Regions from separate parts of the Mycobacteroides abscessus ATCC 19977 genome, predicted to be linked through region 1. Evidence: riboswitches for the same ligand, from Rfam matches in the RefSeq annotation. Region 1 holds a riboswitch; the other holds the start of a gene.

Region 1 (3,402 bases):
CGAGCAGCGCGGCCGCATGCTCGCCGAAGCCGACACGCACGACTACAAGCTGGACCCGGACCGGACCACCACGCCCGCATCCAAATACGGCATCGAGTGGTACGGCAGCGCCGAAGACATCTGCCGTGTGCACGCGGCCTTGCAGAAGGTCGCCGTCGGCCCGGCAGCACCGGTACGTGACATCCTGGCCGCGGAACCCGGCATCGATCTGCACAGCGAAAACTGGCGCTACATCGGCGCCAAGGGCGGCAACCTACCCGGTGACCTGACCTTCAGCTGGTACGCCGAGGACCGCACCCGGCAACCGTATGTGGTCAGCTTCCAACTCAATTGGGATCGCGCCTTCGGCCCTGGCGCGGCCGGATGGGTCATCGGCCTGGCCAAGGGCGTCTTCAAGAAGCTGGGATGAGCGCTTGCGCGAAGACCATCCGACTCCATGAGCGCTTGCGCGAACACCAGCAGACTCCATGAGCGCCCGGCACCTCCGGCGAGCTAAACGGCAGCCGGGGTGTCGACAGGCTTACGCGAGATCACCGTCGCGAAGCCGATACCGATGGTGGCCCACATGATTGCCTGGGTGGTGAACGAATACAGCCGGAACAGGTAGAGGTCGTGTGCCGGGAATCCCGGATAGACGATCTTCCCGTCGGCGTCCAGCAGTGGTTGCGGCGCCTCGACAAATCCGGGCGTGATTGCCATGACGAGTCCCACCAGCACCACGAACACCGCGGCCGCCAGCAACGTGGCCGACCAGGTGTCCATCCGTGCGGTGAGTTTCCGGCCGACCCACAGCGCCGCCGCCAACGCGATGGCCGCGACCAGGATCATCAGCACGAAGTATCCGGTGCGCTCCTTGATGGTGCCTTCGGCACTTGCCGCCGGCGGGTTGGCCGGAAACTTCAGGAACGGCACCACGTACAGCACCAGAAACAGGCCACCGGCCACCGAGAGCGCCAACGCACGCGGGCTCAGGTTGCCCACCCGTCCGATCGCCACCACGTAGGCCACCGAGAACAGTGCGCCCATCGCGATTCCGAATCCGATGACCCCAAGGGCCAGGCCCGCATTGGCCTGCGCGAACCGGCTGAACAGTTCCGCGCCCTCGTGATGGACGTGGACTCCGGCCGCCGCGTCAAGCGCGGCCTGCACCTCGCCCCGCCCGTCTTCGTAAGCGATCGCCCTATTGATGACGGGCTCGACGAATATCCATCCGAAGATGAAAGACAACAGCCCACCAACTGCGCCGAAGCCCAAGCCGCGCAGGATTATTGACTTTTCCATGAGGTTCGCTCGCCCTGGCCGTCAGTGGCAGGGGAAGCCCAGCAGGTGACGCGCATCGTGCACGAACTCGTGAACGTGCATATCGCTACCGAAGATCGATACCGCACCCTGGTCGATGCCGATGAAGTAGTAGGCCAGCAGCCCGAAGAGAGTGGTCAGGCTCAGCCACAGCGCGGCCTGAGGGATAGACACCGCAACCGGGCGGCTGACGGACGTTGTGTGTGCCATGTTGCTCCTTTTCGGGATACCGCGTCCCGATCTGTTCTGCTCGACAGCGGGGTCTGACTTTCACAGTGGCGCGACCGTCCTGGAATCACACCAGGTTCCCGTCTTGTCGAAGGACGCCTTGAGCTTAGTCGACGCGCCTGGTCTGCGCGTTCGAGTGATAGTTTTGGCGCCGCGTTGGTTTCTCCGAAGCACCGAGGAATGCTTCCGGGGATCGCAAGAGGGAATCCGGTGTGAATCCGGAGCTGCCCCGCAGCGGTGAGTGGAAACGACGGCGGCACGTATTGCACTGGGCCCAGGCCCGGGAAGCAGCCGCTGGTAGGTGAGGCGTGCGACGCCTCGTGTCCACGAGTCCGAAGACCTGCCACCGCGGCCGTACCACCAGGTGCGGTCATTCGCCGGTGCCGAGGGACCGCCTGGCGGATAGCGCTCTTTCGCGTATCCGTCATGTCTTGGTGCGGCAACCCGACGACGCAGGAATGTCGATGCCCACAGCACAGCACACACGGTCCCTGATCCTTGCGGTGCTCGGCGGACTGGCGGCGCTGGTGCTACTGACGGTGACCGCACTCGCCTTCGGCACCGCCGACGTGCCCTGGCGCGACTGTCTGCATTTCTTGTGGGCCGGCGCGAGCGGAGGCTCGGTGCCCGCCGTCGACGCCGCGAACTATCGGATCGTGGTCGAATCCAGGCTGCCGCGGGTGCTGCTGGCGGTCCTTGTCGGCGCCGGACTCAGCGTGGTGGGCGTGATCGTGCAGGCAATGGTCCGCAACGCCCTCGCCGATCCGTACGTTCTCGGAATCTCCTCGGGCGCCTCGGTGGGCGCGACCGCAGTGGTTGTCTACGGCGTGCTCGGTACCCTGGGCACCTATGCGCTCTCATTGTCGGCGTCCCTGGGCGCGCTCGCCGCTACCGCCGTCGTCTACCAGATCGCGCGCACACCACAGGGATTGGTACCACTGCGACTGGTCCTGGTAGGCACAGCGGTCGGTTACGGGTTGTCCGCGGTGACCACGGTCCTGGTGTTCTTGGCCCCGAACGGAGAGGCCGCCCGCAGCGTCATGTTCTGGCTGCTGGGCAGCCTGGGCGCGTCGTCCTGGGACAAGGTACCGGTGGCACTTGCCGCGACCGTGATCGGAATCCTCTGCGCTGGCGGGCTTGCCCGCCAGCTCAACGCCCTTGCCATGGGCGACGAGGTGAGCGCGTCGCTGGGCCTGGACGCCGGGCGATTCCGGGTGGCACTGTTCATCTTGTCGGCCGCGATGACAGGATGCTTTGTATCCATCTGTGGCGCGGTCGGATTCGTGGGTTTGGTCATTCCGCATGCCGCGCGGCTGCTGGTCGGCGCGGATCATCGCCGTGTCTTGATCGTGGCGCCGGTGCTGGGCGCGTGCTTTCTGGTGGCCGCTGACCTTGTCGCGCGGACCGCGATTCCGCCGCAGGAACTTCCGCTCGGTGCGATCACGGCCGCGGTCGGGGTTCCGGTCTTCGTCGGATTGATGCGCCGCCGCGCGATGTCCGCGGGGGCGGTCGGCTGATGGATGTCACCTTTCGGAACGTGTCCGTCAGCATCGCCGGCGCGCAGATCATTTCGGATATCCATCTGAATGTCGCGGCCGGCGGGTTCGTCGGCATTGTCGGCCCCAACGGCAGCGGTAAGTCGACAACCCTGCGCTGCCTGTACCGTGCGCTGACTCCCGCTTCCGGCGACGTTGCGGTCAACGGAGTATCGGTGCGGGCCATCAGCATGCGGGAGAACGCTCGTCAGGTGGCGGCGCTGACACAGGACATGTCGTTGGATTTCGATTTCACCGCCGCCGAGGTGATCGCCACCGGCAGGCTGCCACACGGCGCCTCACTGCGTGGCACTTCCCAGCTGGACAGGCAGATCTGCGC
Region 2 (3,402 bases), 910 kb from region 1:
AGCTGTGGCCGACCCTCGGCGTTCCTGCGCACCGCCCTGCTCGATGAGAACGATCGGCCGGTCAAACAGGGTGAGCCGGGCGAGATCTGCGTCGCCGGCCCACTGGTAGCGGGCGGCTACTGGGGTCTGCCCGAACAGACCGCCGAAACATTCAAGAACGGCTGGCTGCGCACCGGAGATGTCGCGCGCGAGGACGAAGACGGCTTCTGGTTCATCGTCGACCGCACCAAGGACATGATCGTCACCGGTGGCTTCAATGTCTTCCCGCGTGAGGTGGAAGACGTTGTCGCTGAGCATCCTTCGGTTGCTCAGGTCGGTGTTATCGGAGTGCCCGACGAGAAGTGGGGCGAAGCGGTGACCGCGATCGTCGTGCTGCGCTCCGACGCGTCATCCGACGAGGAGGCGGTCGCGTTGATGACCTCCGAGATTCAGTCCGCGGTCAAGGAACGCAAGGGTTCGGTGCAGTCGCCCAAGCACGTGATCATCGCCGACTCATTGCCGCTGACCGCGCTGGGCAAGCTGGACAAGAAGGCGCTGCGCCAGAAGTACGCCACGGTCTGATTTCCTTTCCGCGAGCATGCCCAAATATGCGGAAATCGGCTGTTTTAGGGCTCGTTTAGGCATGCTCGCGCCAGGAGGGCATGGGCGCTGGTGTGGACGAACTCGCGTAGCCACGGTGCCGGCTCGCCCTTGTCGGGGAGGTGCCGGCGCACAGCGGCGTAGGGCATGTCGATCAACGCGAACATCACCTTGTCGATCCGCTCGGTGGTCACCTTGCCATACCGGCGATCGGTGTACTCGCGCAAAGTCTTTCGTACCCGCGAGTTCAGCGATTTGAGCTCGGTGGCGAGGGTGTCGGGCCAGTGGGCCACCAAATCCGCCTTCTCGTATTGAAGGAGCAGCAGCGCCTCGTTGTGGTTGCTTGCCGTCCAATCGAAGGCGTGATCGATCGCCGCCGCGAGGGCGTCGTCGGCGTCGGGCAGGGCAAGGGCGGTGAGTACGCCGTCCTGGTAACGCGCGATTGAACGTAACCAGAGGCGGGCCATGAGTTCGTCGCGGCTGGGGAATCGGTGGTAGATCGAACCCGAAGGGGCTCCGAGCACCCGTCCGATCGCCGTAGCCGTGGCTGCGGACGGACCACCGGCAGCCACCAGTCCCAGGGCCGCATCCAGGATGTCGTCGGCGCTGTACTGCGGCTTACGTCCCACTGCGACGGACCATGCTGGTGCCCTGGGCCACCGCGACCAGCGTGGCCGTGCCGTCGTGGTCCTCGACGGAGATCTCGCAGCGGCCGAGGGCTTTGGTGCGCCCGGCACTTACCAGGGATGCGTCGGCGACCAGGCGTGCGCCGTCGCGGGCGGGTGCCACGTATTCGATGGTGTATCCACTGGTCACGATGTCGGCGCCGAGTCCGAGACCGCAGGCGTACGTGATGGCGTTATCGGCGAGATAGCTCAGTACGCCGCCGTGGATGAATCCGCTCTGCTGGCGCAGTTCGTCGCGGATCTCCAGGGAAAGCTGGATTCCGCGCTCGTCGACCCGGGTGATCGCAGCCCCCAATAGACGGCTGAAGGGTTGTGCATCGAGAACTTGTTGCGCCTGGTCAAGGGTAATCACGATATTAGAGAATAGTCGCTAATAAACGGGCGGGCCAGCGTGCATATGATGTAGGGCGCAGCTGGTCTGCTGATGGTGGCCCGATTCGTCCGGGCCGTTGTCAGCATCGAGTGGCGGGCCCTACGGGGGCCGGCACAAGAGGGAACCCGGTGAGAATCCGGGACTGTCCCGCAGCGGTATGCAGGAACGATCGCCGTCATAAGCACTGGGAATGCCACCAACGCTCCTGGGAAGCGACGGCCCGTAGGAAAACCTGAGCCCGGGTAATGCCTGTAAGTCCGAAGACCTGCCAGTTGTGTCGGATGCGCCGCATCCGGCGGATCATCGCCTCGCGGAATGGGCGTATGGCCGAATCGGTTTCAACCAGCACCGTGCGTGCTGGTTATTCGGGCTCGGCTTGCTTGTCCTGGGCGGTGACCACTACGCCGTAGATAGAGGACCGCATGACCACTCAACCATTGAAGGCCACCACGCTCGGTTCGGCGCGCATCGGCCCGCGCCGTGAGCTCAAACGGGCTACCGAAAGCTACTGGGCCGGACGCATCAGCCGCGCCGAGCTGGAGGATGTCGCCGCGGGGCTTCGGCGCGACAACTGGACCGCGTTAGCAGCCGCTGGGCTCGACTCGGTTCCAGTGAACACCTTCTCCTACTACGACCAGGTGCTGGACACCGCGGTGCTGCTGGGTGCACTTCCGCCCCGCGTCGCGGGCATCACCGACGACCTCGATCGCTACTTTGCCGCAGCACGCGGCAACGCCGATGTCACGCCGCTGGAAATGACCAAGTGGTTTGACACCAACTATCACTATCTGGTGCCCGAGATCGGGCCCGGCACGAAATTTGAGCTCAACGACGCGAAGTTGTTCGGTGAGCTGAAAGAGGCTCAAGCACTGGACATCCCCGCGCGTCCAGTCGTCGTCGGCCCGGTCACCTTCCTTGCGCTGAGCAAGCCGATTGACGGAGCTGATGCGCCCATCGAGCGTCTCGACGAGGTGGTGACCCTGTACGAACAATTGCTGGTGCGGCTTGCCGAGGCCGGGGTCGCCTGGGTCCAGATCGATGAGCCCGTGCTCGTCACCGACATCCTCCCGAACGGACCCGAGCTGGCCGAGCGGGTGTATGGGCGCCTCGGGACGGTAGCGGATCGCCCCGCGATCCTGGTCGCCACCTACTTCGGTGACCTGGGCGCGGCGCTGCCGGCGTTGGCGCGCACCCCCGTCGAGGCGATCGCCGTCGACCTGGTCTACGGGTCGGTATCGACTGTGACGGCGGTGCCCGAGCTATCCGGGAAGACCGTGGTGGCCGGCGTCGTCGATGGCCGAAACATCTGGCGTACCAACCTCGAATCGGCGCTGGGCAGCCTTGCGACCCTGGTGGGGAGTGCGGGGGCGGTGGCGGTTTCTACGTCCTGCTCGACATTGCATGTGCCCTATTCGCTGGAGCCGGAGGCCCAACTCGACGACCAGTTGCGCAGCTGGCTGGCCTTCGGCGAGGAAAAGGTTAAGGAAGTCGTCGTGCTGGCGCGTGCTCTGAGTGAGGGGCGCGACGCGGTGGCCGCCGAGATCGCGGCCTCCAACGCGGCTGCCGAGTCCCGCAGGACGGACCCGCGTCTGAACAATGGCCAGATCCGTGCACGCTTGGATGCGATTCTGGCGGATGGTGTTTCGCGTGGCGACGCCGCCGAACGCCGTCGTAGTCAGGACGAGCGTCTACGACTGCCCACCCTTCCCACCACGACCATCGGGTCCTTTCCGCAGACCGTCGAGATCCGCAAGGCCCGCCAAG

The links. A riboswitch is a leader RNA that binds a small molecule or an ion and turns the genes downstream of it on or off. The one in region 1 is predicted to bind cobalamin.
Region 2: linked by a shared signal. The riboswitch ahead of metE (5-methyltetrahydropteroyltriglutamate--homocysteine S-methyltransferase) and the one ahead of MAB_RS02935 (FecCD family ABC transporter permease) in region 1 are both predicted to bind cobalamin.

What each region holds. Positions count from the first base shown of each region.
Region 1 is NC_010397.1:550,955-554,356, reverse strand. Features, by position in the region: gene MAB_RS02950 (serine hydrolase) at 1-409, shown strand, start outside; gene MAB_RS02945 (CbtA family protein) at 493-1,281, opposite strand; gene MAB_RS02940 (CbtB domain-containing protein) at 1,303-1,509, opposite strand; cobalamin riboswitch at 1,668-1,889, shown strand; gene MAB_RS02935 (FecCD family ABC transporter permease) at 1,986-3,044, shown strand; gene MAB_RS02930 (ABC transporter ATP-binding protein) at 3,044-3,402, shown strand, end outside.
Region 2 is NC_010397.1:4,709,220-4,712,621, reverse strand. Features, by position in the region: gene fadD8 (fatty-acid--CoA ligase FadD8) at 1-561, shown strand, start outside; gene MAB_RS23410 (TetR/AcrR family transcriptional regulator) at 606-1,208, opposite strand; gene MAB_RS23405 (PaaI family thioesterase) at 1,198-1,617, opposite strand; cobalamin riboswitch at 1,712-1,925, shown strand; gene metE (5-methyltetrahydropteroyltriglutamate--homocysteine S-methyltransferase) at 2,061-3,402, shown strand, end outside.